DNA from 3 places in the Halomonas sp. TP35 genome. Region 2 is predicted to be linked to each of the others. Evidence: predicted binding sites of a transcription regulator. Region 2 holds the regulator's gene; each other region holds the start of a gene.
The links. Region 2 encodes FNR, which switches genes on or off when oxygen is low (the NO sensors DNR and NnrR bind a similar motif). Its sites were predicted from a motif close to TTGATNTANATCAA; they were not measured.
Positions count from the first base shown of each region.

Region 1: frdA (fumarate reductase (quinol) flavoprotein subunit) is a predicted target of FNR. The motif match lies at 2,010-2,023, and genes of this name have one in related genera.
Region 3: ACT3RU_RS08745 (OmpW/AlkL family protein) is a predicted target of FNR. The motif match lies at 3,129-3,142, and genes of this name have one in related genera.

Region 1 is NZ_JBQSUZ010000001.1:572,411-582,323, forward strand. It holds gene menH (2-succinyl-6-hydroxy-2,4-cyclohexadiene-1-carboxylate synthase) at 1-303, shown strand, start outside; gene ACT3RU_RS02640 (anion permease) at 323-1,792, opposite strand; gene frdA (fumarate reductase (quinol) flavoprotein subunit) at 2,136-3,923, shown strand; gene ACT3RU_RS02650 (succinate dehydrogenase/fumarate reductase iron-sulfur subunit) at 3,920-4,672, shown strand; gene ACT3RU_RS02655 (succinate dehydrogenase/fumarate reductase transmembrane subunit) at 4,683-5,084, shown strand; gene frdD (fumarate reductase subunit FrdD) at 5,081-5,500, shown strand; gene menB (1,4-dihydroxy-2-naphthoyl-CoA synthase) at 5,542-6,402, shown strand; gene menC (o-succinylbenzoate synthase) at 6,402-7,376, shown strand; gene ACT3RU_RS02675 (AMP-binding protein) at 7,395-8,798, shown strand; gene ACT3RU_RS02680 (MFS transporter) at 8,892-9,913, shown strand, end outside.
Region 2 is NZ_JBQSUZ010000004.1:170,017-179,929, forward strand. It holds gene ACT3RU_RS07570 (DUF294 nucleotidyltransferase-like domain-containing protein) at 1-27, shown strand, start outside; gene ACT3RU_RS07575 (3'-5' exonuclease family protein) at 24-686, shown strand; gene ttcA (tRNA 2-thiocytidine(32) synthetase TtcA) at 882-1,793, shown strand; gene fnr (fumarate/nitrate reduction transcriptional regulator Fnr) at 1,780-2,532, opposite strand; gene hemN (oxygen-independent coproporphyrinogen III oxidase) at 2,595-4,022, opposite strand; gene ACT3RU_RS07595 (sulfite exporter TauE/SafE family protein) at 4,108-4,821, opposite strand; gene ACT3RU_RS07600 (heavy metal translocating P-type ATPase metal-binding domain-containing protein) at 4,818-6,674, opposite strand; gene ACT3RU_RS07605 (alpha/beta fold hydrolase) at 6,819-7,550, shown strand; tRNA gene ACT3RU_RS07610 (tRNA-Val) at 7,645-7,720, shown strand; tRNA gene ACT3RU_RS07615 (tRNA-Asp) at 7,780-7,856, shown strand; tRNA gene ACT3RU_RS07620 (tRNA-Asp) at 7,895-7,971, shown strand; tRNA gene ACT3RU_RS07625 (tRNA-Val) at 8,010-8,085, shown strand; tRNA gene ACT3RU_RS07630 (tRNA-Asp) at 8,142-8,218, shown strand; gene ACT3RU_RS07635 (GlcG/HbpS family heme-binding protein) at 8,309-8,710, opposite strand; gene glcF (glycolate oxidase subunit GlcF) at 8,770-9,913, opposite strand, start outside.
Region 3 is NZ_JBQSUZ010000005.1:191,647-201,559, forward strand. It holds gene putA (bifunctional proline dehydrogenase/L-glutamate gamma-semialdehyde dehydrogenase PutA) at 1-1,284, shown strand, start outside; gene putP (sodium/proline symporter PutP) at 1,579-3,069, shown strand; gene ACT3RU_RS08745 (OmpW/AlkL family protein) at 3,226-3,852, shown strand; gene ACT3RU_RS08750 (YqcC family protein) at 3,919-4,251, opposite strand; gene ACT3RU_RS08755 (DUF3549 family protein) at 4,538-5,572, shown strand; gene ACT3RU_RS08760 (ATP-dependent zinc protease family protein) at 5,610-6,050, shown strand; gene rimK (30S ribosomal protein S6--L-glutamate ligase) at 6,091-6,999, shown strand; gene ACT3RU_RS08770 (hypothetical protein) at 7,088-7,534, shown strand; gene ACT3RU_RS08775 (SanA/YdcF family protein) at 7,538-8,260, opposite strand; gene sufT (putative Fe-S cluster assembly protein SufT) at 8,279-8,848, opposite strand; gene ACT3RU_RS08785 (cysteine desulfurase) at 8,875-9,913, opposite strand, start outside.

The DNA.
Region 1 (9,913 bases), on a different contig from region 2:
ACGCAGCGAGCGCGGCAGATTGAACGACGGCTGGCCAATCATGGCCCGTCCGTGGCGACAATGCTGCGAAGCACGTCGCTCGGCAGGCAGTCATCTCAGTGGCCGTGGCTGGCTGAAACGTCACTTCCCATTGGTTACTTTTCAGGTCGGCAGGATACTAAATTTCATGCACTTGCCGACCGCTTGGCTAACGTAGCCCCTCGTGTGCACCTTATGGCGCTGGAAGGTGGGCATAACCTGCATACAGAGCAAGCGAAAAGCATCGCCGAACCGATTAGCCGATGGTATCAACGCCTCGGCTAAACGGCTCGCTCACCTGGATTCAGTTAATCAACAGCAGCCACGGCAAACCGATAGCCAGCCAGGCCACTAAGAACAGCAGACCAAAAATAGCCCCAAGCCGCCAATAAAGGGCGCTTGGCAGATAGCCGCTGCCATAGTAAACCGGGCTTGGGCCGGTGCCGTAGGGAGTAATAATGCCCATAAAGCCCAAGGTGGGGAGCAGCAGCAGGATAAACATCTGCATATCCAACCCTGCAATACCGGAAGCCGCCGCCAGCATCACCGGCAATAGGGCGGTAACGTGGGCCGTGACGCTGGCAAACAGGTAGTGCAGGAGATAGAAAATCACCGTGAGCGCCACCATCGCCATGACGGGGTTAAAGTGACTGATTTGTTCACCCACCATGCCACCAAACCAATTGACGAACCCGACCTGGCTCAGCCCGCCTGCCAGCGCCACCAGTGTTGCAAACCACACAAAGGTATTCCAGGCAGCTCGATTGTCGAGGATATCGTTCCAGCTCACGATGCCGGTCAGCAGCATGCAGCAAATCACCACCAGGCCTACCAGGGATGCGGACACAACATCGCCCGCAAAAATCCACAGCAGTAGCGCAGTGACGACCATGATGACCAGCAGTATCTCGTTGCGAGTAAGCGCACCCAGTTTGTTCAGCTCATCCCGCGCCCAGTTGGACACTTCTTCACCGGCTTTCACTTCTGGCGCGCATAGCCAGTAACAGAGCAGTGGGACCAGCAACAGCAGCAGAATGCCAGCGGGCGCTACGGCGATAAACCACTGCCCCCAGTTAATATGGATACCGGTAGCGCTTTCTGTCAGAGCAATGGCCAGCAGGTTGGGGGCAAGCGCGGTTAGAAACAGCGAGCTGGTCACACAAGTAGAGGTGATCGCTGTCCACATCAGAAAACTGCCCATGCGTTTCATGCTGGGGTCATTGGGCAGGGAGTCGTAAAGTGGTGGTAGATTGCGAATGACTGGATAAATGGTGCCCCCGCTACGCGCCGTGTTGGAAGGTGTAAAAGGCGCCAGCACCGCATCGGCGATCATTACCGCGTAGCCCAGCGTTAATGTGCGCTTGCCCATGGCCTTGACCAGCCAAAGTGATATGCGCCTGCCAAGGCCGGTTTTTTCATACCCCAGCGCGAACATAAACGCGCCAAAAATTAGCCATACAGTCGAGTTGGTGAACCCCGAAACTGCCCATGAAAAGGCCTGGTTGGCAGCATTAAAGCCTTCGGTTGCTAGCTGTTCGGGTGAAAACAGCACCCAACGGGAGAGCAGTGCCACCAGAGTCACGCCGATTAACCCAATGACCGCGCCTGGCAAGGGTTCAAAAATCAGCCCAACCACACAGCCCAGGAAAATAGCGAAGAAGTACCAAGCGTGAGGTGCAACCCCCTCAGGCGTGGGTATCAACGCAACGATAATGGCCACTACAAGCGGCGCCAACAACTTCCAGTCAAATGCCGATTGCACGCTACTGTTCATATCAAGCTGCCCCCTCTTATTGGCTGCGAAAGCAGCCGAATCTCTTCACTGCTAACGCTGTTGATTTTCATCTGCTTGCGGTTACATACATTGCAGAGAATGGCGATAGCGACTAATAGTTAAAAATTGTAGTTGGAATTCTTTATTAAAATTAATAAATGAGAAATTAAACTTAACTACTCTTGTTAAAGCATCGCCTGTCTTAAAGGTGCATTTCTTGATATGCGTCAATAGAGCCTGGCATGCGGGGATAGCACGTACCTGGAGTGTGATAAGTTCAAAGACACCGCATCGAAGCGTGTCGTCACTACCGCCTTTGGCCTGGCTACAGAAAGGGAGCATCATGCAGCATCGAGATTTCGATATCGTGATTGTGGGTGGAGGCGGCGCAGGCTTGCGTGCCGCTATCGCCGCGGCAGAAAGCGCCAAGGCACAGGGCATTTCTCAAAGCATCGCACTGATTTCCAAGGTCTATCCTATGCGCTCCCATACCGTTGCTGCTGAGGGTGGTGCGGCGGCGGTAACCAGCGAGGAGGATACGCATCAGGCACATTTTGACGACACTGTGTCGGGTGGCGACTGGCTGGTTGAGCAAGGCGTGGTGGATTATTTTGTGCATCATGCCTACCAGGAGCTGGTGCAGATGGAGCGCTGGGGCTGCCCCTGGAGCCGCAAGGAAGATGGCAATGTGCAGGTACGCCGCTTTGGCGGCATGAAAACCGCACGTACCTGGTTTGCCGCCGATAAAACCGGCTTTCACATGCTGCATACCCTGTTTCAAACCTCGCTCAGATATTCCCAAATTGAGCGCTTCGATGAGTATTTTGTCCTTGATCTTGCCGTGCACGAAGGGGCCGTTATTGGCGTCATTGCCCTTCAAGTGGCCACCGGCGAGCTTATTCTGCTGCGCGCCAAAGCCGTGATATTGGCAACAGGAGGTGCCGGGCGCCTGTTTCGCTTTAATACCAACGCAGGGATCGTGACTGGCGACGGGATGGCGATGGCCTATCGCCACGGTGTGGCGCTTAGGGACATGGAGTTTGTTCAGTATCACCCCACGGGCCTTCCCGGCTCCGGCATTTTAATTACCGAAGCGTGTCGTGGCGAAGGGGGTATTTTGCTCAACAAGGATGGCTACCGCTACCTTCAGGATTACGGGCTGGGCCCGGAAACCCCACTGGGCAAGCCGGAAAACAAGTACATGGAGCTGGGCCCTCGCGATAAGCTCTCACAGGCCTTTTGGCAGGAGCAGCAGGCGGGCCGCACTGGCACCTTTGGCGATAGCGATGTGGTCTATCTTGACCTGCGCCACTTGGGCGAAGCCTACCTTCTTGAGCGCCTGCCCTTTATCTGCGAGCTGGCTAAATCCTACATTAACGTTGACCCGGTCAAAGAGCCGATCCCTATCCGCCCGGCGGTGCACTACACCATGGGCGGTATTGAAACCAATCCCTACTGTGAAACGTCGGTTGCCGGGCTTTATGCGGCGGGTGAATGTGCCTCTGTTGGGCTGCATGGTGCTAATCGCTTAGGCTCCAACTCGCTCACTGAGCTGCTGGTGTTTGGCCGTTTAGCAGGGGAGCAGGCAAGCCAGCGCGCGGCGCAAACCGAGTGGGCAGACACGCACCTTCTGGAAACCCAGGCTGCCCATCAGCAGGCAAAACTAGCGCATCTTTGTGATGGTGAGGGCAGCGGCGAGACGTGGGTGACGCTTAAGCATGCCATGGTGCAGGCCATGGAGAGTGGCTGCGGTATTTATCGTACCGAAGAGGGTATGCGGCAGTCGTTGGGGACGATTCGTGAACTGCGGGCGCGCTATCAGAAGATTCGTGTCAACGACACCAGCAAAATATTCAACACAGAGTTGCTTGAGTGCATTGAACTTGGCTACGGGCTGGATATTGCCGAGGCATCTTGCCTTGGCGCACTGGAGCGGCGTGAGTCCCGCGGCGCTCACCAGCGCTTGGATGACGGCATGCAAACGCGCGATGACGTTAACTACCTCAAGCACAGCCAGGTGTTTTATCAGGGCGATGCACACGCTAGGTTGGCATGGCAGGAAGTTGACGTGCGTTTTTCCGCGCCCGCAGAACGCACCTACGGGGATGCGTCCAAGGGAGGCAAGGCATGAGTACTCAGCAGGTATCCACCCGGCGCATCAGCGTCAAACGCTATTTACCCGACAATTCTACCGAGCCCTATTGGCAGGAGTATGAGCTGCCAGTCGACGACAGCACCTCATTGCTGGATGCGCTGAATCACATCAAAGAGCAGCTCGACAGCACTCTGAGCTACCGCTGGTCGTGTCGCATGGCGATCTGTGGCTCCTGTGGCGTTATGGTGAATGGCGTCCCCAAGCTTGGCTGTAAGACCTTCCTGCGCGACTTCGACGATGAGATCCGCATTGAACCATTGGCGCACTTTCCCGTGCAGCGCGACTTGGTGGTTGATATGGAGATATTCCTCGATCACCTGGCCGCCGTTAAGCCCTATCTGATAGACGACAATCCGGTAAAGCCCTTTGATCCGAAGGCGCCAGAAACCTATCGACAGTCGCCCAGACAGCTTGCCCGTTACAAGCAGTTCGCTAACTGTATCAACTGTGGGCTTTGCTACTCCGCTTGCCCGCAGTTTGGGCTTAATCCTGAGTTTATTGGCCCAGGAGCCATTGCACTGGGGCACCGCTATAACCTGGACAGCCGGGACCATGGCAGCACGCAGCGAATGGCCGAATTGAACCGCCATGAAGGTGTGTGGAGCTGCACCTTTGTGGGCTTTTGCTCAAAGGTGTGTCCCAAGCACGTTGACCCAGCGGCGGCTATCAATCAGAGCAAAGTGGCGTCCGCTAAGCACACGCTAATTGCGCTGTTTAAGGGCTAGGAGAAAGGGTATGGATAAGTCGACATCTCAACGCTTTGTGCCGTTAAAACGTAACTGGTGGCTGAAACTCCGCTTTTTTAAACTCTATATGCTGCGTGAAGCGACGGTGTTACCGCTGGTTTTTTTCCTGCTCTGCATACTGGCGGGCATGGTCGCGCTGCTCCAGGGCCCAGAGAGTTGGCAACGATGGATCGCCTTTATGGGATCTCCCATCGTTTTGCTGCTCAACCTTTTGGCGCTAGCCGCCAGCCTGTTTCACGCGGCGACCTTTTTTGTGCTGTTTCCTCGCGTTATGCCGCTGCGTATCGGTAACTACCAACTGCCGGATAAGGCGATTGTGGCGGGGCAGTGGGCGGGCGTTCTGGCCGTACTGCTGCTGTTCATCTGGCTGTTTGGGAGGGCGTCTGTATGACTAAACCAACCATGAATGCGTCAGGCGCAGGCAGCCAGCGCACGAATCAGCCACTCCACCACCAGGCCTACGATGAGTCGCTGTGGTGGGGGCTATTCAGTGCAGGTGGCGTCTGTTTTGCTGTGCTGCTGCCCTCTGCCATCCTGTTTTTTGCCGTGCTGCTTCCCTTGGGCTGGCTACCTGCCAACGCACTCAGCCATGAGCGTGCATCGGCACTGCTATTCAGCGTGCCAGGCTTTCTATTTGTTGGTGCGGCGGTCTGTTTGCCGCTGTTTCATGCCGCCCATCGCCTGCGCCACGGAATGTTTGACCTTATTTTGGGCCGCGACACTACCAATAAAAAGCTGATGTATGGCGCTGCGGCGCTGTTAAGCCTTCTGGCACTAGGGCTGGTCGTGGCAGGTATGTTGCGCTAAGCCCGAAAGACGCCAATACCTAATAAATCAGGGAACTTTGAATGATCCACGGACTTACAGAAGCGGAACTCTATCAACCGGTTGAGTGGCAGGACCACTCCGGCGACTACCAGGATATTCGGTATCATATCTCCAAAGAGGGCATTGCGCGCATTACCATCAACCGCCCAGAGGTGCGTAACGCCTTTCGCCCCTTAACGGTTAGCGAAATGATTCAGGCGCTTGGTCGCGCACGTCACGATAGTAGCGTCGGCGCGATTTTGCTCACCGGCGCAGGCGATAAAGCGTTCTGCTCCGGCGGTGATCAGCGTATTCGCGGTGACTATGGCGGCTACCAGGATGAGCAGGGCACTCATCACCTGAACGTGCTGGATTTTCAGCGCGATATTCGTACCTGTCCCAAGCCGGTTGTCGCCATGGTGGCAGGCTACGCGATTGGTGGTGGGCATGTGTTGCATCTTATGTGCGATCTGACCATTGCGGCGGATAATGCGGTTTTTGGTCAGACCGGCCCCAAGGTAGGCTCTTTCGACGGCGGCTACGGTGCCTCGTATATGGCGCGCATTGTGGGCCAGAAAAAAGCCCGCGAAATCTGGTTTTTGTGCCGCCAGTACAGCGCTGCGCAAGCGCTGGCGATGGGCTTGGTCAACCACGTGGTGCCGCTGGATGAGCTTGAAAAAGAGAGCGTGCGCTGGTGCCGGGAGATGCTGCAGCACAGCCCCATGGCGTTACGCTGCTTGAAAGCGGCACTGAATGCCGACTGCGATGGCCAGGCCGGGCTGCAGGAGCTAGCGGGTAACGCCACTATGCTCTATTACATGACTGATGAAGGCCAGGAGGGGCGTAACGCGTTTAATGAGAAGCGGCCCCCGGATTTCTCACGTTATCCGCGTAACCCTTAATGCCATTAGCGCTTTACCACTACGCGCTGCCACTTCGCCAGCCGCTGCTGCTTAACGGCCAGTGGATCACGCAGCGTGAAGGGCTGTTGGTGTCGGTTAACGGGCAGTGGGGTGACATTGCGCCACTGCCCGGCTTTTCAGTTGAAACCTTAACCGATGCCGAGACTGAAAGCAGGGCCTGCCTAACCGCCTTGAAGCGCGGTGAAAAAGCAGTGCCCACGCTCCCTTCGGTACAGTTCGGGTTCGGCTGTGCACAGCACGTTTGGCCCCAACACTGTCCCGCCGCGTTAGCGCCTTACCCACTATTACAAGGCGAACCTGTATCGCTGATCGCGATGCTGGATCGCGCGTTAGACAACATACTGAAGGGCGGGCAGCCGCCACCTTCGCGTCTCAAGCTCAAGGTAGCGCGTTACGCCATGAGCGACGAGCTAGCGCTAATTGCCAGGCTGTCTGAAAAGCTGCCCGCTACCCAACTGATTCTGGATGCCAACGGCGGCTGGACAAGGGAAGAGGCCACGCGGTTTTGTCGACAGCTACCACGTGAAAAGATCGACTACCTGGAAGAGCCTTGCTCCACTTTTGCTGACACCATTGCCGTGGCCGATGCAGCGGGTGTGAAGATTGCGCTGGATGAAACGTTGTCACGTAACGCGCCCTGGTATTCCCATCCTCATATTGCCGCCCTAGTGATTAAGCCTACATTGATAGGCGCATTAAGCGCCTGCGAGGCACTTGTACAGCGGGCGCGGGCAGATAATCTGCGGGTGGTTATTTCCTCAAGTTTCGAGTCTGACCTTGGCCTGGGCTTGCTGGCTCGGCTGGCCTGCCAATGGGCGCCCGAAGAACCACCGGGGCTGGATACCGGAAACTGGCTGGCTGAACGGGTAACCACCACGACAGGTGATGTCGTTGCCGGGCGCTTAACGTGCCTCTATCAAGCGACGTGTCTCTATCAAGCTATGCAGGAATAACCAGGAGCGTGCCGAGTGATGCAGCCTTGCCCCGTTAACTATTGGGCCACCGAAACTCCGCAGCATATTGCGCTACACAGTGGCTCAGTGACGCTTACTTATCGAATGCTCGACAGGCGTATCGCCGCGTTGTCGCGACAGCTGGCGCAAAAGGGGTTTCAGCCTGGGGACAAATTAATGGCCCCGGCCAAAGGCGCATTGGCCTCGCTATTATTGGCCTGGGCTTGTCTGCGTGTCGGGGTGGTTTTCTGCCCGCTTAACCCGGCCTTTCCAAGCGCCCAGCAGCACGCGCTTGCCCAGCGCCTGCAGGCCAGCCGCATTTGTTATACGGAAGGTGAGCAGGGCGACGCGCAGGTAACGTCATCTGCTCCAGCGCCGATTACCCTCGATTTTTCCGAAGAGCTAATTACCGAACAAGCGGTGCAGCTGAATACCGAACAGCGCTGTAACACGATTTTTACCTCGGGTTCCAGCGGCATGCCTAAAGCGGTACTGCATCGGCTGGGGAATCATCTGGCCTCGGCCAATGGTTCGGCAGCCTTAATTCCTGTTGACCAACAGAGCGGCTGGCTCTTGTCGCTACCGCTGTTTCATATTGGCGGCTACGCGATTCCCTTTCGCGTATTTCTCGCAGGTGGCCGGGTCATTCTGGATGATGGTGATGCGCCGCTGGCTGCACGCCTGGAACAACAGCCTATTACGCACCTTTCACTGGTACCCACTCAGCTCTGGCGCTTGTTACAAGCGGGCTTTGACCCCGCCAGGACACAGCTGCGCGAACTGCTGTTGGGCGGCGCGGCAATCCCCGCACCGCTGGTGGCACACATGACCTCGCTGGGGCTGGCGCCAAAAGTTAGTTATGGGCTATCTGAAATGGCAAGCCAGGTCTGTACCGGTGCTCCCTCGGCACCAGGTGTTGTCGGCAAGCCACTTCCGGGGCGCGATGTTCGGATTATCAACAATGAAATACAGGTGCGGGGCGATACCCTGTTTAGCGGCTATTTAAATAATGGTGCGCTGGACCCAGCCCTAAATGATGAGGGTTGGTTTGCCACGCGGGACAAGGGGTATTTCAATTCTGCGGGGGAACTGGTGGTTGAAGGGCGGCTGGATAACGGCTTTATCTCCGGCGGTGAGAACATTCAGCCGGAAAGCATCGAACAGCGGTTGGTGGATCACCCTAGCGTCGCCCAAGCGCTGGTGGTTGCTGTGCCACACCCCGAGTGGGGTGAGCGCCCCGTTGCCTTTATTGATTGGCAGGCGAAAAGCGGCGAAGATCAGGCCCTGGCCCGTTGGGTGCGCGAGGCGCTGCCGGGCTTTATGGTGCCCGATGCATGGTTGGCGTGGCCCTCGGTGAAAGGGCTAAAGCCCTCACGCACGCACTTTGCCAAACTGGCCCAAGAGCAGTTGGCGGTGATGTAAAACGCATCCATTAACGTTCGTTGGCTATGTGAGTTTCCATTCTCGACTCGCCTTCTGAGAAGGTGGATCTCTTTATTTTTGATAAGGACATTTATGAGCTCTTCTCAAGCGCCGGATACGCGGCGCGCAGGCGTATTTTTAGGGGCGGCGCTCGCTTTCATGATCACCATGGTGGGCACCACGCTGCCCACGCCACTTTATCCGATCTATCAGCATGAATTTGGTTTTTCGGATCTGATGATTACGGTCATCTTTGCGGCGTATGCGGTGGGGGTCATTTCAGCGTTATTGATTACCGGGCAATGGTCTGATCAGCTAGGGCGTAAGCCGCTGCTGCTTGCCGGGCTTTTCCTGTCAGCGGTAAGCGATATCGTATTTTGGCAAGCCGATGGGTTAGGCATGTTGCTTACCGGCCGCGTACTTTCGGGGCTTTCGGCGGGCATCTTTACGGGTACTGCCACCGTGGCTGTCATGGAGCTGGCACCACGTTCCTGGGGGCGCTCCAGCACGTTGGTTGCTACCGCCGCCAATATGGTCGGGTTAGGTGTCGGGCCGATACTTGCGGGGGCGCTGGCCGTGCTGTTTGCGGCACCGTTGGTGCTGCCGTTTGCTATTCACTTCGCGTTAGCGCTGGTAGCGGTGGTGTGTATCTGGCGAGCGCCTGAAACGGTTACGCGCCCAGCGAATATCAAGCTTCGCGTTCAAACACCTAAAATCCCTCCTGAGGTGCGCAGCGTTTTTATACCCGCGGCTATCGCAGCGTTTGCTGGTTTTATGGTGTTCGGTTTTTATACCGCAGCAACCCCCGCCTTCCTGGGCCAGCAAATGGGCTACACCAATCATGCACTGATAGGGTGTGTGGCAGGGCTGCCGTTTATCGCCTCGACCGTTGGGCAAATGTGTCAGGGGCGGCTGCCTGAGCCTGGAAGATTGCCGATTGGGTGTGCTGTGCTGCTTGTCGGTGTGCTCATCATTGCGTGGGGGATTGCTTACGAGCAACTGCTGGGTTTCATACTGGGCGCCATTGTTGCGGGCATTGGTCAGGGCATTACCTTCCGGGCGGGCATGGGCGCGATATCGGCGGCCAGCTCCCCTCAGCACAAAGCGGCAACGGT
Region 2 (9,913 bases):
TATCGTTACCATTTAGAGTATTCATGAGCAGCGCTATGCAAGGCGGCAAAAAAGGCATGGCACTGCTGGGGCAAACGCTGCGCAGAATATTTAAGCGTGAGCGAGATCGGCGCCGCTATGCGAATTCGCCTTACGCTTGGCTTTTTCAGCCCTATATGGGGGAAGAGCTAGTGGCGCTGGCTTGTGAATCAATACCCGGTGAAACGTCGGTATTAAGTGTGGCTGCCGTAGTACTTAATCAACAGCAAGTGCACACAAGCCAGCCGTGGGTGGCAACGTTTGCCGACCCACAAACGGTTGACCAGGCGGCGCTGCGCCAGCATCAGCAGCTTTATAATACCGCTACGGCGGTACTCCCCTGTGCCGAGACACTGCATGCGTTTACCGATTTTATTGGCAACCGGCCGCTGGTTGGGTGGCAACTGGACCAGCAGTTTTGCATGCTTAATAGTGCCTTTAGAACGCACCTGGGGTTTGGGCTACCCAATGTGCAGGTCGATGTGGCCAAACTACATCAGCGCCAATTACGCCGTTTACATCCGCTAGTGGAGTCTTCCCAACCGTTTTCCGAGGCGTTGGATTGTTGGCAAGTGCCTGCTATCTCGACCCAAGGGTTGTTAGGCAAAGCCACCGCAAGCGCCTTACTGTATATGCGCTTACAGCGTGATATGACGCAATCGGGCTAGCTTCTAGCGTAGTGGCGTCCATACAGATGGCCGTAGTGATAACCGTAGTGATAGCCAGAGTGATAACCAGAGTGATAACCAGAGTGATAGCCGTAGTAATGACCATAGTGACGACGTGATTTTGCCAGTTGGGTGAACGACGGGAGTATTGTTAGAATAGCGGCTGCTCCTTCTACCATTGGCAGTGCTTATACCATGCAACACCTTGATCATTTTGACCCCGCCGCAGCAACCGTTGCACCGACGCCTGACCTACAGGACCAGTCGGCGCTTGAGGATGCCAAACAAAAGCGCGAATTCAACAAGTTGCAAAAGCGACTGCGGCGCGAGGTAGGTAATGCGATTATCGATTACCAAATGATCAATGAAGGTGATCGGATCATGGTGTGCCTGTCGGGTGGTAAGGACAGCTACACCATGCTTGAGATTTTACGCAATCTTCAGCGCAATGCGCCGGTGAATTTTTCACTGGTGGCGGTCAATATGGATCAAAAACAGCCTGGTTTTCCTGAGCATATACTGCCCCGGTATCTGGAAAAACTCGGCGTGGAGTACCGCATTCTGGAGCGCGACACATACTCGGTAGTGAAGGAGAAAACGCCGGAAGGCAAGACAACTTGCGCGCTTTGCTCGCGGTTAAGGCGCGGGTCGCTCTACGGGTTTGCCGAAGAAATTGGCGCCAACAAGATCGCCCTTGGCCATCATCGTGAAGATATTCTGGAAACGCTGTTTCTGAATATGTTCTTTGGCGGCAGTCTGAAGGCAATGCCGCCCAAGCTGCTTTCCGATGACGGCAAGAATGTCGTGATTCGTCCGCTGGCCTACTGTAAAGAGGCGGATATCGCGGAGTTTTCGCGCCTGATGGAGTTCCCGATTATTCCCTGCAACCTGTGCGGTTCGCAGCCGAATATGCAGCGTCAGGTCGTTAAGGAAATGCTGGCCGAGTGGGACAAAAAGCATCCGGGGCGTTTGGAAAGCATGTTTAAAGCGGTCACTAACGTCGCGCCTTCGCAGCTAGCCGACCGCGACCTGTTTGACTTTGCGGGACTGGAAGCCAAACAGGAAGCGCTCATGGCGGGGCGTATTGAAGCATTTAGCGTGAGCTAATCACCGGCTCTTCCTCTTCAGCAAGCGCTATAAGCCGCTGCATATCGAGGATGTTAACCTCCCGCCCTGAGACGGCCACCACGTCTTGCTGTTGAAAACGGCTCAAGATACGGCTGACCGTCTCAACCGCCAGCCCCAAATAATTGCCGATATCCGCACGCGCCATTGAAAGCCTAAAGCTGTACGGGGAGTAACCCCGACGCCGAAAACGCTCTGAAAGCGTCAGCAGGAAACTGGCCAGCCGCTGGTCGGCGGTTTTGCGCGACAACAGGCGCATCATGCGTCGGTCATCGCGAAGCTCCTTGCTCATACTGCGATATAGCTGGCCACGAAGCTCTGGCAGCTCCTCTGAAAGCAGGTCCAGCCGGTCAAAGGGGATTTCGCAGATAGTGGTGGTTTCCAAGGCAATCACGCTGCCTGGGTAGTGTTCTTCATCAATGCCGTCCAATCCGACAAGCTCGCTGGGCAAAAAGAAGTTAGTGAGCTGGTCGTTGCCATTACCTTCGCTGGTTACCTGTTTTAGGCTGCCTGAGCGAACGGCATACACGCTGGTAAAACGGTCGCCTTGACGAAACAGTGTTTCGCCCTTTTTCAGCGGTGCCCGGCGCCTGATGATGGCATCAAACTGCCCCATGTCTTCAAGCTCAAGCGCTAGCGGAAGGCAAAGCGAGCTTAGGCTGCAGGTCTGGCAGCGTGCTTCTTGAAGAAGCGAGCGTCGTTGGCTTGTCGAGGGTGGCATGACTATCTCCCTGTTTCTCTTTTGCCTAAATGGCTATCTACCGCAGGCGTTGATGCCGCTGGTTAAACGATTCTTGAGTAGCGTTGGCCTGAGTGCCCCGGAAGGTAAGCATCAAACGCCATGGCCAACTGGCGAATCAGTAAACGGCCCATTGGCGTCGCCTCAAGCGTATCACCCAGGCGAACGATTAGCCCGTCCTGCTCAGCAGTACGTAGGCGTTCCAGCGCACTGGCAAAGTAGTCGTTGGCGTTAACCTGCCATTGCCGGCTAACCGCTGCTAAATCCAGACGCATATCGCACATTAAACGTTCAATAACGTCGGCTCTTATTAGGTCGTCCTTATTTAAGCGTACGCCTTTCACGATAGCCAGTCGACCTTGATCTAAGTTCTCTTCGTAGCTAGCCAGGTCAGTAGGGTTTTGCGCATAGCTATCGCCTATTCGGGAAATAGCGGACACGCCCAGACCGATAAGATCGCATCTGGCATGGCTGGAGTAGCCCTGAAAATTGCGCTGTAGGGTGCCGTTGGCTTGGGCAACCGCCAAGCTGTCATTGGGTTTGGCAAAGTGATCCATCCCAATATGTTGATAGCCCGCAGCGGTCAGCATGTCGATGGTTGTGCGCAGAATTGAAAGCTTTTCATCTGCACCTGGCAGGTCATCCACGCTGATACGTCGCTGAGGCTTGAAGCGTTCAGGCAAGTGCGCGTAATTAAACACGGATAAACGCGCCGGATTTAACGCGATAACCTGTTCAAGCGTCTTGGCAAAGCTCCTTTCCGTTTGAAAGGGAAGACCGTAGATTAAATCCAGATTCAGCGAACGAAAGCCCAAACGGTGTGCTTCATCCATTAGTGTTTCGGTGAGCACGCGGGGCTGATGGCGGTTAATCGCCTTCTGAACACGTGGGTCCAGGTCCTGTACGCCAAGGCTCAAGCGGTTGAAGCCCAAAGACTGCAGGTGGCGCAGGGTTAAAACATCGGCTTCGCGCGGGTCGATCTCAATGGCGTAGTCGCGGTCTGGTGCGCTTGAAAGGCCAAAGCGGGCGTCCAAGCGATCAATCAAGTCCCCCATCTGTTCGAGTGAAAGAAACGTGGGAGTTCCCCCGCCCCAGTGCAACTGATTGACAGGGCGCTTTGCATCCAGATGGCGGGCCGTCAGGACCATCTCACGATCTAGCCGATAGAGGTACGACTCGGCCAGGGCGGTATTTTTTGTCGCAATTTTATTGCACGCGCAATAAAAGCAGATTTTTCGACAAAACGGGATGTGGACATAGATGGAAAGCGGGCGCTGACTTGCGTTGCTGCGCTCAATGGCTTGGGTCGCATCTTCGGCGGTAAATTCCTCGTGAAAGGCCAGCGCCGTCGGGTAGGAGGTGTAGCGTGGGCCGCTTTTATCATAACGGCGCAGCAATGCTTCATCCCAGCGGGTGCTGGATGACGCGGTAGCAGTAACGGATGAGGGGACAGCCGTGGCACATACAGGCATGAAGAGGCGCTCCGGTAGCTGAAAATACGTTTTAAAAAGCTACCGATAGGCTAAAGAACATAGCGCTGTAGCGCGTTGCGCCAGGTCAATGATTGGCGTGTGAATGCCCACCTGAGTGCATGCTGAGTGACCAAAGCTGCCATACGGCAAAACCGATAATGACGAGCGCGGCGATGGTTCTTGTCGCGGGGTGACGAATAAGATGATTAAGCTTACGTGCGGCAAGTCCTGTGGCCAGTAGCGCAGGCAGGGTGCCCAGGCCAAAAGCGCCCATTAATAAAGCCCCCAGAAGCGGTTGGGCCGTCGCCAGGCTCCAGGCCAGCATTGAATAAACCAGCCCACAGGGCAGCCAGCCCCAAAGGGCGCCTAGTGCGAATGCCTGGGGGAAATGAACCACCGGCATCAAACGTCGTCCCAAGGGCTCAAGGTGACGCCATAATCGTTTGCCCACGGCTTCCACGCGCAAAAGCCCTTTCCACCAGTTAGCAATATACAGCGCCATAAGAATCAGCATGAGTGCTGCAACGCCTTGCAGCAGTTGGCGCGCCAGCAGTGAGGGCGAAAGCACGGTGCCCAACGCGGCTACCAGCGCGCCTGCCGTCATGTAGCTTAATATTCGGCCCAGATTGTAGCTTAGCAGTAGGCCGCCCATACGTGCCGCGCTACGCATGCTGGGCGGGATGGCAAAGGTTAATGCGCTCATGACGCCTCCGCACATGCCGATGCAGTGGGCCCCGCCCATCAACCCAAACACAAACGCGGCGATAAGAGGAGGAAGATCAAGCCCGGTCGGGTTCATGGCACGCCTTTGACTACTGAAGTGGATAAATGGGAGGTGGATACGTTTGAAGTAGATAGCCTGCGTGAAAAGCGTAGCGTATTAGCAATGACGGCAAGCACACTGACGCCAGCGCCCGTGATGGCGCCAAACGGCGATAGAGCGCCCACTGCCGCTAGGCAAAGCGCTATCACGCTGATGGAGGCCGCCATACCCATTGAGTGTTGTATGCAGCGCTGCGTGGCGCGCGCAATGCTAAGGGTTTCTACTGCGCGCTCGCTTCGTGGGCTGAGTATGACTACGTCTGAGCAAGACGCTATCGCCTCATCTGCTGCCTGCGTTGTTTTGGCCAATGAAAGCAGGGCGCAAGGATTCGTCATCACCACGCCTCGTGTGCGTAACTGCTGGTAAGCGACCGTCAGCGCCGCTGGGGTTGCCAACGCCAAGGCGCAAGGGCTGCCTGCTATCAGCAGAGAAAGCAGTACATCCAATGCCATTAGCGGTTTAAACCACCACCAGAGGGCTGCCACACCCAGCGTTATGATAAGCAGGCCAACGGCCCACTTGTGCACGCTGCGCGCATTAATACTGGCCAGGTGCTTTCCAGTAAAAGCAGCGCCAACCAAGGCGCCTAGCGCTGCGATACGGGTATGGGCAGGCGGTTGGACTACGTTAATCACCAGCGGGTTTTCGAGGTTTTGGCAGCCTGCCAGCACGCTATCTCCTTTAGCGTAACTCACCGGGAGCGGTTCGCCGGTGAGCTGTGAGGTGTTCAGGCTTGATGCGCCTTGCTCGATAATGCCGTCAATAGGTACCCGCTGTCCCGCATTCACAACGATACGATCACCTGGGCAAAGCTCGCACGCGGGTAAAATTCGTTCGCTTTCGTCGGGATAGCGCCGAATGGTCGTGGCGGGTAGGGCTCCTTTAAATGTGTTTTGAGGGCTTCTTAAGCCTGACAATGATCTAGCGCAGCCAAGAAGCAGTAACAGCGTTGTGAGCAGCGCAATCATGCCAACGTACATGCCAACGTAGTGCTCCCCTGTGTGAAAAAAAGATGCGTAGCCGCTGGCCAGGTAAGCGCTGCCCAAGGCCAGGGCAATAGGCACGGCCGGGCCCAACAAACCACGCTTTATATCGGCAAGCGCCTGTCGAAAAAAAGGCGGTGTGGCAAACAGCATGACAAGCGTTGCCAGTACCATGGGAAGCCAGTGAAGCAGCGTAGTAGTACGCGTATTGAGATCCCCCCGTGCTTCGCCTTGCAAAAAAAGCATGAGCAGCGCGATACCGAGAAGGCACGCCCCCGATGCTCCCAGCCGCCAAGCACCCAGGCGCTTTTTATAGCGCACGCGTTCCTGTTCAGGGTCTGGCTCAAAAGGCAGGGCGCTGTAGCCAATACCGGCAAGCTCGGCCAGTAGCTGGGAAAGCTTAAGCTTGCTGGGTTGCCAGCTAACGTGAAGGCGATGCCGTGATAAATCGACGGCACTTGAGGTGATGCCCTTCAGCGCATTTAAGCGATGTTCAATTAACCAGCCACAGGCATTGCAGGTAATACCTTCTACCGCGAACGTAGCGCTTAACTGGTCACTGTCGACGTCAGGGGGCAATGTTTTCCGGAATTTTGTCTCAAATTCAGGGCTGTCGAAATACGCCCAGGCATCGCTATCGAGTGACTCTCCGGCGGGCGTTTCGGGCAGTTCAGTGCGCTGCTGGTAATAGCGCTCCAGGCCGCCCTGTACAATGGCATGGGCAACGGCCTCGCAGCCTGGGCAGCACAACGGGTACGTGGTGGCGTCCAGCGTTATATGCCAAGGCGCATTGCTCGGAACAGGGCTGCCACAGTGGTAACAAGAGGAGGCCGATAACGTTGTCATGGCCTCGTTGCCCGTTCTTTAAATAACCGTATCATCAACGCTTTATCAGGCAAGAGTGTTTCCTTAAGGTAGCAGCCATCTGAAAACTCTTGAATGAATAGTGAAGGTTTAACGGATTAAAATGCCAAGAGGAAGAAAACCGTGATGCCAGACGCTTATGCAGGATATTTGCCCCTTCCACCAGACGCGCTGGAGGATGCCTTGACGAAAATTGAAGCGCCCAGATTCTTTTTAGTGGAGGGGCTTGGGCCGCTGGCAGTGGTGGGGCGGGCGCATATCGGGCGTATTTTATGGGCGCATGGCGCAGGCGCTGGGCATCAGTCGTCTTTTATGCAGCGCATGATCAATGGGCTGGCAGCCCAGGGGCTTCAGGTGTTTGCGATTGACTTTCCCTATATGCAGCAGATTAATCAACAGGGGAAACGCCGCCCGCCACCGCCGGTTGCTCACACGGTAGCGCATTTTACTGCCTGGTATCGTCTGCTTGCGCCATTGGCGGCATCGCCACTGTGGGTGGGCGGAAAGTCGATGGGCGGACGGGTTGCGACGATGTTGGCCAGCCAGCAGGCTTGCCCTGGTGTTATCGCCGCGGGCTATCCGTTTCATCCGCCGAAAGCACCTGAAAAACGTCGGTTAAGTCACTGGCCTGATATTCACTGTCCGGTACTGGTACTACAAGGCGAGCGTGACCCGTTTGGTACGCGTGAAGAAGTAATTGGCTATCCATTAACGCCTCAAACCAGGCTTGACTGGCTAACTGATGGTGACCATGACTTTAAGCCAAGGCGTGCTTCTGGATTAAAACATGAGTTTTTGATTGACGAGGCAGCCTCACTTGCGGCATCCTTCGTCCGCGCTCATGGAACGCCTTCGTGAATGTGAGCAACGCGCTGGTTTAAATCATAAAGTTTAAACATAACGTGTTGACATTCAGCAGGGCTTCTGTAGAATGCAGCGCCACGTGACCAGCGGGTGGTTAGCTCAGTTGGGAGAGCACCAGCCTTACAAGCTGGGGGTCACTGGTTCGAACCCAGTACCACCCACCATCGAAAGATGGTCTGGAAACGTAAAGCAGTACCAAAGTAATATCAGCATGATGTAATGCGGACCGGTAGTTCAGTTGGTTAGAATGCCGGCCTGTCACGCCGGAGGTCGCGAGTTCGAGTCTCGTCCGGTCCGCCATCATCATACGTTTTACTTTGTAGCAGTTATCGCTATTCGGACCGGTAGTTCAGTTGGTTAGAATGCCGGCCTGTCACGCCGGAGGTCGCGAGTTCGAGTCTCGTCCGGTCCGCCACGATAACTTGCAGATTCGTTGATGAAGATCAACATCTTGGGTGGTTAGCTCAGTTGGGAGAGCACCAGCCTTACAAGCTGGGGGTCACTGGTTCGAACCCAGTACCACCCACCATTTAAAGTCCTTTTAAATGGTGGTAATTGTAATACCGCGTTAAGTGCCTTATATGTGGACCGGTAGTTCAGTTGGTTAGAATGCCGGCCTGTCACGCCGGAGGTCGCGAGTTCGAGTCTCGTCCGGTCCGCCATTAAGCACCTTCGGTTTATACCGAACGAATTCTAAAACCCCGGATCATTGATCCGGGGTTTTTCGTATGTGCGCGGGTTGGTTACGCTAGTCAGGCAACCGCGCTAACACCTGCCTTGGCAATCTGGACGTCCTGCTCAGGTTTTACACCGGAAATGCCTACCGCGCCGATCACTTGCCCATCGACGATCACCGGAACGCCACCCGACAATAAGCCGGGGAAGGGCGCGGAAACAAATGCTGTGCGGCCACCGTTAATCATCTCTTCAAACACCTGCGTTTCCTTGCGGCCAATAGCGGCATTACGCGCTTTATGAGAGGCGATTTCCGCGCTAAAGGGCGCGGCTCCATCCAGGCGGCGTAGCGCCAGTAGATGGCCGCCATCGTCAGTGACCACAATCGTCACCGGCCAGCGGTTGTTGTCAGCTTCTTGTTGCGCGGCATCAAGTATCTTGTTGATATCGGTAAGCGTCAGTACGGCTTTGGTTTGCATATCATTTCCTATTGGTTAGTTGATAAACAGTGCTTTAAAGAGTATCTGGTTAATGAATGTTATTGAGCGAGTGCGGCGTCTACCACTTCGACCCAGTGACGAACCGGCGTGCGGTTCGCGCCTGCCAGGTGCGTTTGGCAGCCAATATTAGCCGTTACAATAAGCTCAGGATTGCCTGCCTCCAGGGCATTGAGCTTATTGTCGCGCAGCTGTGTGGCCAGTTCCGGCTGGGTGACTGAGTAGGTGCCCGCTGAACCGCAGCAGAGATGAGCATCCTGCACCGGGGTCAGCGTAAACCCTAACGTGGTTAATACGCCTTCAACCGCGCCGTTAAGCTTCTGGGCGTGTTGTAGTGTGCAAGGGCAGTGAAAGGCCAGCCGCTGAGTCTCTTTTACCTGAAGGGCGTCCAGGGGTTCCTCTCGAAGTATCTCAACAATGTCTTTTGCCAGCGCACTGACTCTCTGGGCTTTTTCAGCATAGCGCGGGTCATCCTTGAGCATATAGCCATACTCTTTGATAAATGCCCCGCAGCCACTGGCCGTTTGGACAATGGCTTCCGCTCCTTGCTCAATATGTGGCCACCAGGCATCAATGTTGGCGCGCATGCGTGCTCGGCCGTCGTCCTGGGCATTGAGGTGAAAGTCAATGGCCCCGCAGCAGCCAGCTTCTGTGACGGGCGTTAAGCTAATATCCAGTCGGTCCAGCAGCCGCGCTGTGGCGGCGTTGGTGTTGGGCGATAATCCAGGTTGTACACACCCCTCTAGCATCAGCATTTTCCGAGTATGCTGCGTACTGCCCGGCCGTTTGCCAGCATCAACGGGCGCGGCTGGTATTTTATTGCGCAGCTTGCCTGGCACCAGCGGCTTGAAGGTTTGGCCCAGTTTAAGCAGCGCCTTGAAGCGCGTTGGCTCCACCATCATTTTACGCAGCGCATAGCGCTGGGCACGCTCGGCTGGCGGGCGCGGTACTCGACGCTCAATTTCAGCGCGGCCGATATTTAACAGCTTGTGATACTCGACCCCGGAAGGGCAGGTCGTTTCACAGTTCTGGCAGGTTAGGCAGCGGTCCAGGTGCAGCCGGGTTTCTGCGGTGACCTGGTCATCGTCGTCGCGGCTTTCCAGCAGTTCCTTCATCAGGTAGATGCGCCCGCGGGGGCCGTCACGCTCATCGCCCAGCAACTGGTAAGTGGGGCAGGTCGCGTTA
Region 3 (9,913 bases), on a different contig from region 2:
GACCTGATGGAAGAGAATATGCCGGAGCTTATGACCCTTTGCTCACGCGAAGGCGGCAAGCTCTTAACGGACGGTGTGGACGAGATCAAAGAAGCCGTCGATTTCTGCCGCTATTACGCCATGCGTGCGGAAGACTCCTTCGGCGAGCCCATTGAGCTGCCTGGTCCGACCGGTGAATCCAACCAGCTAATCATGGGCGGTAAGGGCGTGTTTGCCGCGATCAGTCCGTGGAACTTCCCGGTGGCAATTTTCTGCGGTCAAATTGTTGCGGCGGCGGTTGCGGGCAATACCGTGCTTGCCAAGCCTGCCGAGCAAACGTCAATTGTCGCCCACCGGGTGATCGAGCTGCTTTATGAAGCAGGCTTGCCACGCGATGTGGTTCAGTTGCTGCCAGGCGATGGCCCGACCGTGGGCAGCGTGCTGACCTCTGACCCGCGCATTACTGGCGTGGTATTTACCGGCGGCACCGACACGGCGCAGATCATCAACCGTGCCTTGGCTGCGCGTGAAAATGCGCCGCTGCCCACGCTGATTGCTGAAACCGGCGGTATGAACGCCATGATCGTCGACTCTACCGCGCTTCCCGAGCAGGTCGTGGTGGATGTTATCCAGTCTGCGTTCCAAAGCGCTGGCCAACGCTGCTCGGCATTGCGGGTTCTTTACCTGCAAGACGACGTTGCCGACCGCGTCATCACGATTTTAAAAGGCGCAATGAACGAGCTGCGTATCGGTGATCCGCGCGATTTGGGTACTGACGTTGGCCCGGTGATCGACGAGGAGGCGCGTAACGGTCTGCTTGAGCATATCGAAAAGCTGAAAGGAGAAGATCGCTTGGTCGCCGAAACGCCCATGTCAGCCGAGCAAACCCAAAATGGTACCTTCGTGGCCCCTGTGGCCTTTACCATCGACAGTATCAATGCATTAACCCGCGAACAATTCGGCCCTGTACTGCACATTGTGCGCTATAAGGCTAGCGAGCTTGACCAGGTGATCAACGATATCAATAGCCGGGGCTACGGACTTACGTTTGGTGTCCATAGCCGTAATGAATCCTTTGCCGCTGGCATCGCACAGAAAATTCGTGCGGGCAATGTGTACATTAATCGTAATATCATTGGGGCCGTAGTAGGCGTTCAACCCTTTGGTGGACAAGGGCTTTCAGGTACAGGCCCTAAAGCAGGCGGGCCGAATTACCTGCAGCGCTTTATCACTGAAAAGACGGTTACTAACAATACGGCCGCTTTAGGCGGTAATGCGTCCTTGCTGGCGCTAGGCGATGAGTAAATAGCTCATCTAAATGGAAAACCTGAACTCCTCAAAAAGGATCTCTCATGGTTGAAAATAAAAGCGTAATGGCCTTTACATGCCCCCTCTACAGAAGGGGGGCATTAGGCACAGGGAACATAACAAATAAACGCCTGAAACCTCTTTTTGACGGTACCTTCGCCAAATGTTTGCAGGTCACAGCGTGAACAAGAGGCAGGGTTAACAACAATAAGTCTGTGCTATTACCAAGCATGGCTCGGTAAGCGCACTCACCGGTCGGTGCTATCCGACTTGATAAACGGGAGAACTTCAATGGCTATTGGCGTTTGGATCAGCCTTTTTGCTTACTTTGCGCTGATGATCGGCATCGGGCTTTATGCGATGCGAACATCAACATCAACCTCTGAAGATTACGTGTTAGGCGGTCGTACCTTAAGCCCTAAAGTGGCCGCTCTTTCAGCGGGCGCCTCAGACATGAGCGGCTGGCTGCTACTGGGTTTACCTGGCGCGATGTTTGTATCGGGCCTGGGCTCTGCCTGGATCGGCATCGGCCTTTTCGTCGGGGCCTTCTTCAACTGGCTTCTGGTCGCACCCCGTCTTCGTGAACAGACCGTTCATTATGGCAATGCGATCACCATTCCTGCCTTTTTAGCTAACCGATTCCCGACCCGGGCCATGTCACTGAAAACGGTCTCGGCGATTGTCATCGTCATTTTCTTCGCGGTCTACACCGCGTCAGGCCTGGTGGCTGGCGGTAAGCTATTCGAGAGTGCGTTTTCTGGTTTGGTGAATTTTGGTGGCCTAAGCGATTATGCAACCGGCATCATCATCACGCTAGGCGTGGTACTTGTCTACACCGTAGTGGGCGGCTTTTTGGCCGTGAGCCTGACGGACTTTGTACAAGGCTGCATTATGATGCTGGCGCTAATTATCATGCCCGCAGTGGTGCTCTTTGGCGAAGGCGGTGGGGGCTTCAGCCAGGCAACCCAGACCCTTAATGAAGTCGATCCAACGCTACTGTCGTGGACAGATGGCTTGACCTTTATCGGCTGGCTCTCGGCGGTGACCTGGGGGCTGGGTTATTTCGGTCAGCCGCATATTATCGTGCGCTTTATGGCTATCCGGCATCTGAAAGATGTGCCTACCGCCCGTAATATTGGTATGGGTTGGATGGCCATTTCCCTGATTGGCGCCATCTCGCTCGGTATTTTTGGCCGGGCTTACGCTATTCGTAATGGTCTGGAAATTCAGGATCCCGAAACTATCTTTATTGTCCTGGCAGAGCTTTTATTCCATCCGCTGGTGACCGGCTTCCTTTTTGCAGCCCTTCTAGCGGCAGTGATGAGTACCATTTCCAGCCAGCTTCTGGTGGCATCTTCATCACTGACAGAGGATATCTACCGGCTGTTCCTGAACAAACAAGCATCGGAAAAGCAGACCGTTACCGTTGGCCGGATTTGTGTCGTGCTGGTAGGCCTGATAGCCGCCATTATCGCCTCTGATCCAGAATCTCAGGTACTCGGCCTGGTGAGTAACGCGTGGGCAGGTTTTGGTGCTGCTTTCGGTCCCTTAATCATTCTGTCGCTAATGTGGCCACGCACCAACGGAGCGGGCGCCATTGCAGGCATGGTAGTAGGTGCTCTCACCGTTATTATCTGGATCGCACTGGGTTGGAACGGCGAGTTTATGGGTGGCCCCGGCATCTATGAAATCATCCCTGGCTTCATCGCTTCTTTCATCGCCATCCTGGTGGTAAGCAGCATGACAGCCGATGCCGGTGAATATCAGCGTATTGATCATTAAATGACGCGCATTTAAGCAAGCCTTGAGGCCACCTTCGGGTGGCCTTTTTCATGGGCACATTGCCTTGGGTCAATAACCGCAACCTGTCATAGCGGTACTCTTTATCCATGGTTCACAACCACTTATCGAGTAACCTGAACGACAAGGAGCACCGTTATGCGCCATTTATCTTTTCCTGCTCTGCTCACGGCCGGGCTTGCCGTCACCGCCTTGACGGCAAGCACACAGGTGCTTGCCTACGGCGCAGGTGATTTCTTTACCCGCGTAGGGGTCGCTAAAGTAGCGCCTAAAAGTAACAACGGCTCGCTTGCCGATGGAACAATTGCGGTAGATGTAAAAGACAAGACAGGCGTCGCTTTTACACTAGGCTATCGTTTTCATGACAAGCTAGGCATTGAGCTGTTAGCCGCACGTCCGTTTGAGCATGAGATTGCACTTAATGGGGATAACCTCGCATCAACCAAGCACCTACCTCCCACACTAACACTTCAATACTATCCTTTAGGCGGCACACAATCGCGTGTTCAGCCCTACGTGGGTGCGGGTATTAACTATACGCATTTCTCCAAAGAGCACTTGGACATTGGCGAGCTAAACCTGAAGCACTCATGGGGTGCAGCAGGTCAGGTGGGCGTTGATCTATTGATAGACGAGCACTGGGCACTTAACGCGGCAGCCTGGTATCTGGACATTAGTACCGATGCCACCATTAATGGCGAAGCGGCAGGATCTGTGGATATCGACCCGGTGGTCGTTATGGGCGGGCTTAGCTATCGCTTTTAAATAGACGCACGAATGCTGTTGTATTCTGGCAAGCCCGCCTTACGCAGGCTTGCCGAGCGATAACGGCTAATTATCGGTAACGAGCTGGTCAACTTTCTCAAAAGCACGTACGACCAGCCATTGGTCGCTGGGGCGTACTTTTTCCTGGATAAGATAGGCGGCCATTGCCGGGGCTACCTCACATTTCGCAGGCATTGGCGCTTTCGCTTCAGCGAGCGCATTCAGCCGTGCCACGAATACAAAACGCACCCATTGGGGCAGCGACATCGTATCAATACAGAAGGGTTCATGGCTTGCGAACGCCGTTGCATCCGGCGTGGGGACTCGCCATAAATTGGCGGCCTTCATGGCGGCTTCAAGCTCAAGAAGCGCGGTTTGAAGCTGTTGATGGACGCTCATATACACCTTGGTCAAATCAGTTTGGTTAATGTCCATTATCCCAACTCTGTCCACGAGTTACCACTTTATCCCCCGCCAACTTAGGTTATTCACCGATTCACAGAAAACCTGCAAGAGACTGTGGATAAACTATGGAAAGGTCTCGCTAACGCTACTCTCAAGAGGCTTACAGGAAGTTGTTCATTTTTTGATCATTCGTATAAAAAAGCACCGATTTATCGACCGTTACGGCTGACACTGTGCAGCGGTCAAGGTAGAGTGCAGGCTTGCAAAGCGGAAGGACATCATGCAACCGATTCAGACCATTGATGATTTTTTTACACGTAGTGGCGCCGAGGTTTCGCTCTATTATATGGGCCGACGCGTTAGTGCCTGCTCGCGTGACACGTTTAGTCGCTTTGAGCGTGGCCAATGTGCCTGGCCCGAGCCTTGGCAAGGTCAGGCACGCTTCGCGGCCGTATTTCGGCTAGGCGACATGCCCGAACCGGCTATATGGTTTTTAGCGCTTCCTCTTGACGAGCAGGGGCTGCTCTCCCCCGCTCAGCGCGATGGATTTTTAAATCGCCTGATGGAAACCCTGGGGAAAAATGTTGCATACGTAGGCCAAAACGCTAAAGACGTGGATCATTTAATGAAGGATAATCCGCTCGCCTTTACGCCTAACGTAACCTTCCAGGCAGTGCTCAACGCCCTTGCAACGCAAGAGCGTGGACTGCCCGCCAGCCAACATTTCGAGCCTGTTGAAGCCTACCTGACCGGCCAGCAAACCATTGACTGGCAAGCACTGGGGCTTCAAGGAATAGCCGATTTCACGGCACGTATGGATGATTCCCTGGCCAACACTCTGGCCTCCCGGCTCGCCACCCTACCCACTAGCGTTGTGCACTCACTCTGCTACTGTTTAGAGCATCGGCCTCTCGCTGCGTCGATAGTGTTGGCGCTGCGTGAGATCGGTGAAAAAGCGGCGAGTGAAGGCGATGTTGAAACGCTCTGCGCCTGTATTCGTGCGGTCGGTAGCACGTGCCAGCCAAGCGTAGGCGACTGGTATACAAGCTTGCTGGAAGACGCTCATGCGTGTGGACCAGATGTACTGGCTGCGATGGCTGGCCGCGGTTGGCTCTTGCTGGAAGACGCGCATCGTTTACCGCTTTTCCTGAGCCGCTTGGCGGAGGATGAACGGACCAACTTTTCCGCGGTCGTGCGAGACCTTGCTTTAATACCGCGTTTACGGCTACCAATAATGGTAGCGTTACGAGATGCCCCTAAAGGCTCGGCTATACAGCGTCGTATGGCGGCCATGACATCAGCGGCTAGCCGTTAAATGGGTAGCGCTATTAACGAATTTCAAGGAGTCAGCCGTGAAGGAACTACCCTACCAGGCTAAAGCGGTTATTGGCCGCCGCGAGATGGTGACGTTGCCTGAGCTGGGGCTTCACCTATGCTGTAAGGCAGATACCGGGGCACGTACATCAGCACTGCATGCCGAGGAAATTGAAACACATGAAGATGAGCATGGGCAGCTATGGGTTAGCTTTATCACCCATAGCGGAGGGCCAGAAACGCCCGCCCATCGCCTTAAAATGCATCTGCATGATAGACGCCGGGTGACTAGCTCAAATGGGCATAGCGAATGGCGATATGTTGTTCGTACGATGATGGAAATGGGCCAACTGAACTTTCCTGTGGAATTGACACTGACAGATCGCAGCAATATGCGTCACGCCATGCTATTAGGGCGCCGCGCCATGCGCCGCCTGCTAGTGGCCCCGGGCGCTGCATTTTTACATGGCGAGCCTTAAATTAATGACGATTAGCCCTTTATTTGGCCCGGAGTCCTGAATGCACATCGCTCTACTGTCACGTAATCGCAACTTGTACTCTACGCGTCGCCTCATCGAGGCTGCTGAGCAGCGTGGGCACTCGGCCCGCGTTGTTGATACGTTGCGCTGCTACATGAGTATTGCATCTCACCACCCTTCTATTCACTACAAGGGTCAGGAAATTGAGCCATTCGATGCTGTCATTCCGCGCATTGGCGCCTCAGTAACGTTCTATGGCTGTGCGGTACTGCGTCAGTTTGAAATGATGGGTACCTACGTTATTAATGACTCCGTTGCGATTACTCGTTCCCGTGACAAGCTGCGCTCGCTCCAGCTGCTTTCGCGCAAGGGACTTGGGCTGCCGATTACCGGCTTTGCCCATTCTCCGGATGATATTCCGGACCTGATTACCATGGTTAAAGGCGCCCCACTGGTCATCAAACTGCTGGAAGGCACCCAAGGCATCGGCGTTGTGTTGGCTGAAACCAACCAGGCCGCTGAATCGGTGATTCAAGCGTTCATGGGCATGAAGGCCAATATCATGGTTCAGGAGTACATCAAGGAAGCTCGCGGCGCGGATATTCGCTGCTTTGTTATTGGTGATAAAGTCGTCGCTTCCATGAAGCGCCAGGCAGCAGAAGGCGAGTTCCGTTCTAATTTGCACCGGGGCGGCACGGCCAGTGTTATTCGCATTACGCCGGAAGAGCGCTCAACGGCCATTCGGGCAGCCAAAGCCATGGGCCTACGCGTTGCGGGGGTCGATCTTTTACGCTCTAACCACGGGCCGGTCATTATGGAAGTCAATTCCTCACCAGGCCTTCAGGGCATCGAGAACTCAACCGGCAAAGATATTGCAGGCTTGATCATTGAACATATTGAAAAAAATGCCTCTCCAAATCGTAAAGCGCCTCCCAAGCCTAAAGGCTAAGGAAAAAAACCAAAAATAATCCGTATGAGGGGTGGCAAATATTCGCCGCCCCCCCCACAATCTGCGTCACCGAAGGAGGTAGACGCTCATGTTTCTCGACAATCGCCAAGTGGCGATGGACAGTGTGTTAGAAGCGCTGGCCGACAGCATTGATTATTTCCAGGACAATATCGAACGCCTGCGTCCCTCGCTGCGCGAGGCGCTGAAGCCGCACTATACCGCGCGCTTAAAGCAGATGCGCTCTCTCCAGGAGCTTGCACGGGCACATTTAAAGATGCTGCCGCGAGATGCTGACGTTGAACGCGATGATTTTTTATGGCTGTGGAGCCGTCTAAAAAGCTTTGTGGGCAACGATAGCCAGGTACTAATCAATGAGCTGTTAGAGCAAGAGCGTGTTTTGATGCAGGCACTATCTACCCTGTTTACCCATCCACTACCCGACCCCATTGAGCCGGTGGTGGATGAGTGCATGCAGGAGTGCCGTAAGCTCATTCGCGAGCTTTACACGCTGCAAAAACGTAAAGCAAAGCGCTAAGCTTTATAAGACTTGCTCTGGTTCCAGCCTATCAAGCGTCGGCGCAGTGAATGGCACGACGTTTTGAAGCTCAATGGGTTCGGGTGGGCCTAAAAAGTAAGGCTGCCGATTCCATATATAGATATCGCCCAGCGTCGCTACTCGCGCCAACCATTCGCGTGCCCTCAAACGCCACTCATCGGCTGCAGGACTCTCTTCTGCAACGCATCCGGTCACATCCAACCCAAGTGCACGACCAATAAATATCGCGCGCGGTAAATGCCAGCTTTGGGTCACCAAAAGCGCCTGCTCCAGCTGAAAAACATCGCGGGCTCGCGCCAGCGTGTCGTAGGTGCTAAACCCCGCAAAATCCATGGTGAGCTGCTCAGCAGGCACGCCGCGTCGATGCAGATCACGCCACATGGCACGCGGCTCGTTATATGCTTGGGTACGATTATCCCCCGACAGCAACAAATGAGACACGCGCTGCTCGTTGGCAAGCAGGGCCGACGTACGCATGCGGGCATGAAAATGCGGGTTACGCAGGCCGCTGCGAGTCCAGTGGGAGGTACCAAATACAATTCCCACATCCGCAGGGCGACACTCAAGCACCTGGTTTTCAATGTAGCGTTCTGTGCTACCCACTACCCATAAATTACCACCTACAAATACCAATGTCGCCAGCAGCAATAAAGCTCCTAGCGACATTAGCAGGCGTTTGATCCACCTTAGCAACACGCTGTGCACCCGGCGATCCTGATGCGCCTAGAACATACCAAGCTCAAGTTTCGCCTCGTCGCTCATCATGTCACGGCTCCAGGAAGGGCTGAATACAATCTCGGTATGAACCTTGCTAATCTGGGGTGCTCCGAGAATTTTATTACGTGCATCCGCCGCAATGACATCCCCCATCCCACAGCCAGGAGCGGTCAGCGTCATACGGATCGTCACGACCTGCTCGCCCGTAATCAGTCGCTCAATACGGCACCCATACACTAGCCCGAGATCCACGATATTCACCGGAATTTCTGGATCAAAGCAGGTGCGTAGCTGGTCCCACACAAACTGCTCTATTTCTTCTTCGCTGGCATTTTCGTGCAGGGTCGGTCGCGGTAACGCCTCAAGCCCCAAGGCATCTAAATTGCGCCCTTCTATGAGATAGAGACGCCCCTCAAAGCCAACACTGACCGAGCTGCCCTTGGCTTGCATCACGCTAACAACGCTATCTTCCGCCAGGATATCCGTTTTCCCAAAGGGAATCGCAATAGCTTCCACGTCACGCTGAAGTGGCAGTTTCTGGCCCCGCTCAAGGCTCGCGATTTGCTCGATGTCCATAGCTTTCTCGTTACTCATAGATTGCCTTAACGCACCATACCAATAACGCGATTGAGAGCGGCAATAAATACATCCACTTCTTCGAGAGTATTATACGCCGCAAACGATGCTCGGCACGTAGCATCCACGCCAAAGTGTTGAAGTAGCGGCTGCGCGCAGTGATTGCCGGTACGAATGGCGACGCCTAACTGATCGATCAACAGGCCAATATCCTGAGAGTGTGCACCGTCAACGACAAACGATAGCACCCCAGCCTTGTGCGGCGCGGTTCCCAAAATCCGCAGTCCATCAATGCGTTTTACGCCTTGGGTGGCATGCTCAAGCAATACTCCCTCCCACTCACCAATTGCCGCGACGCCAATACCTTCGACCCACTCAAGTGCGCGGTCCAAGGCGATGACTTCAGCAATGGCGGGTGTGCCCGCCTCAAACTTATGCGGAATATCCGCAAAGGTAGTGCCAACGTCAAAGGAGACCGTCTTGATCATCTCACCACCGCCTTGCCAGGGCGGCATGGCTTCAAGCAACGCCTGCTTACCGTACAGTACGCCGACGCCTGTTGGCCCGTAAACCTTGTGGCCAGAGAAGGCGTAAAAGTCGGCATCAATCGCTTGCACATCCACTTTCTGATGGGGTACCGCCTGTGCGCCATCAATCAGAATGACCGCACCGTGCTGGTGGGCAAGCGCCGCCATCTCTTTAACCGGATTAATGGTTCCCAGTGCGTTAGACACATGGTTAACGGCGACCAGTTTAGTGCGCTCGCTTAATAGCGCACGGTAAGCCGCCATATCCAGTGCACCCGTTTCATCAACCGGAATCACCTTAATGGTAAAACCACGCTCAGCAGCCAATAGCTGCCACGGTACAATATTGGAGTGATGCTCAAGCAGTGAGATTAATACCTCATCACCTGCTGCGAGGTGGGTGCGACCCCAGGATTGAGCCACCAGATTAATGGCTTCCGTCGTGCCACGCGTGAAGATAATCTGACGCGCCTCTTCAGCATTGAGAAACGCTTTAACGCGCTGGCGTGTGCCTTCATACGCCACCGTCGCCTCATCG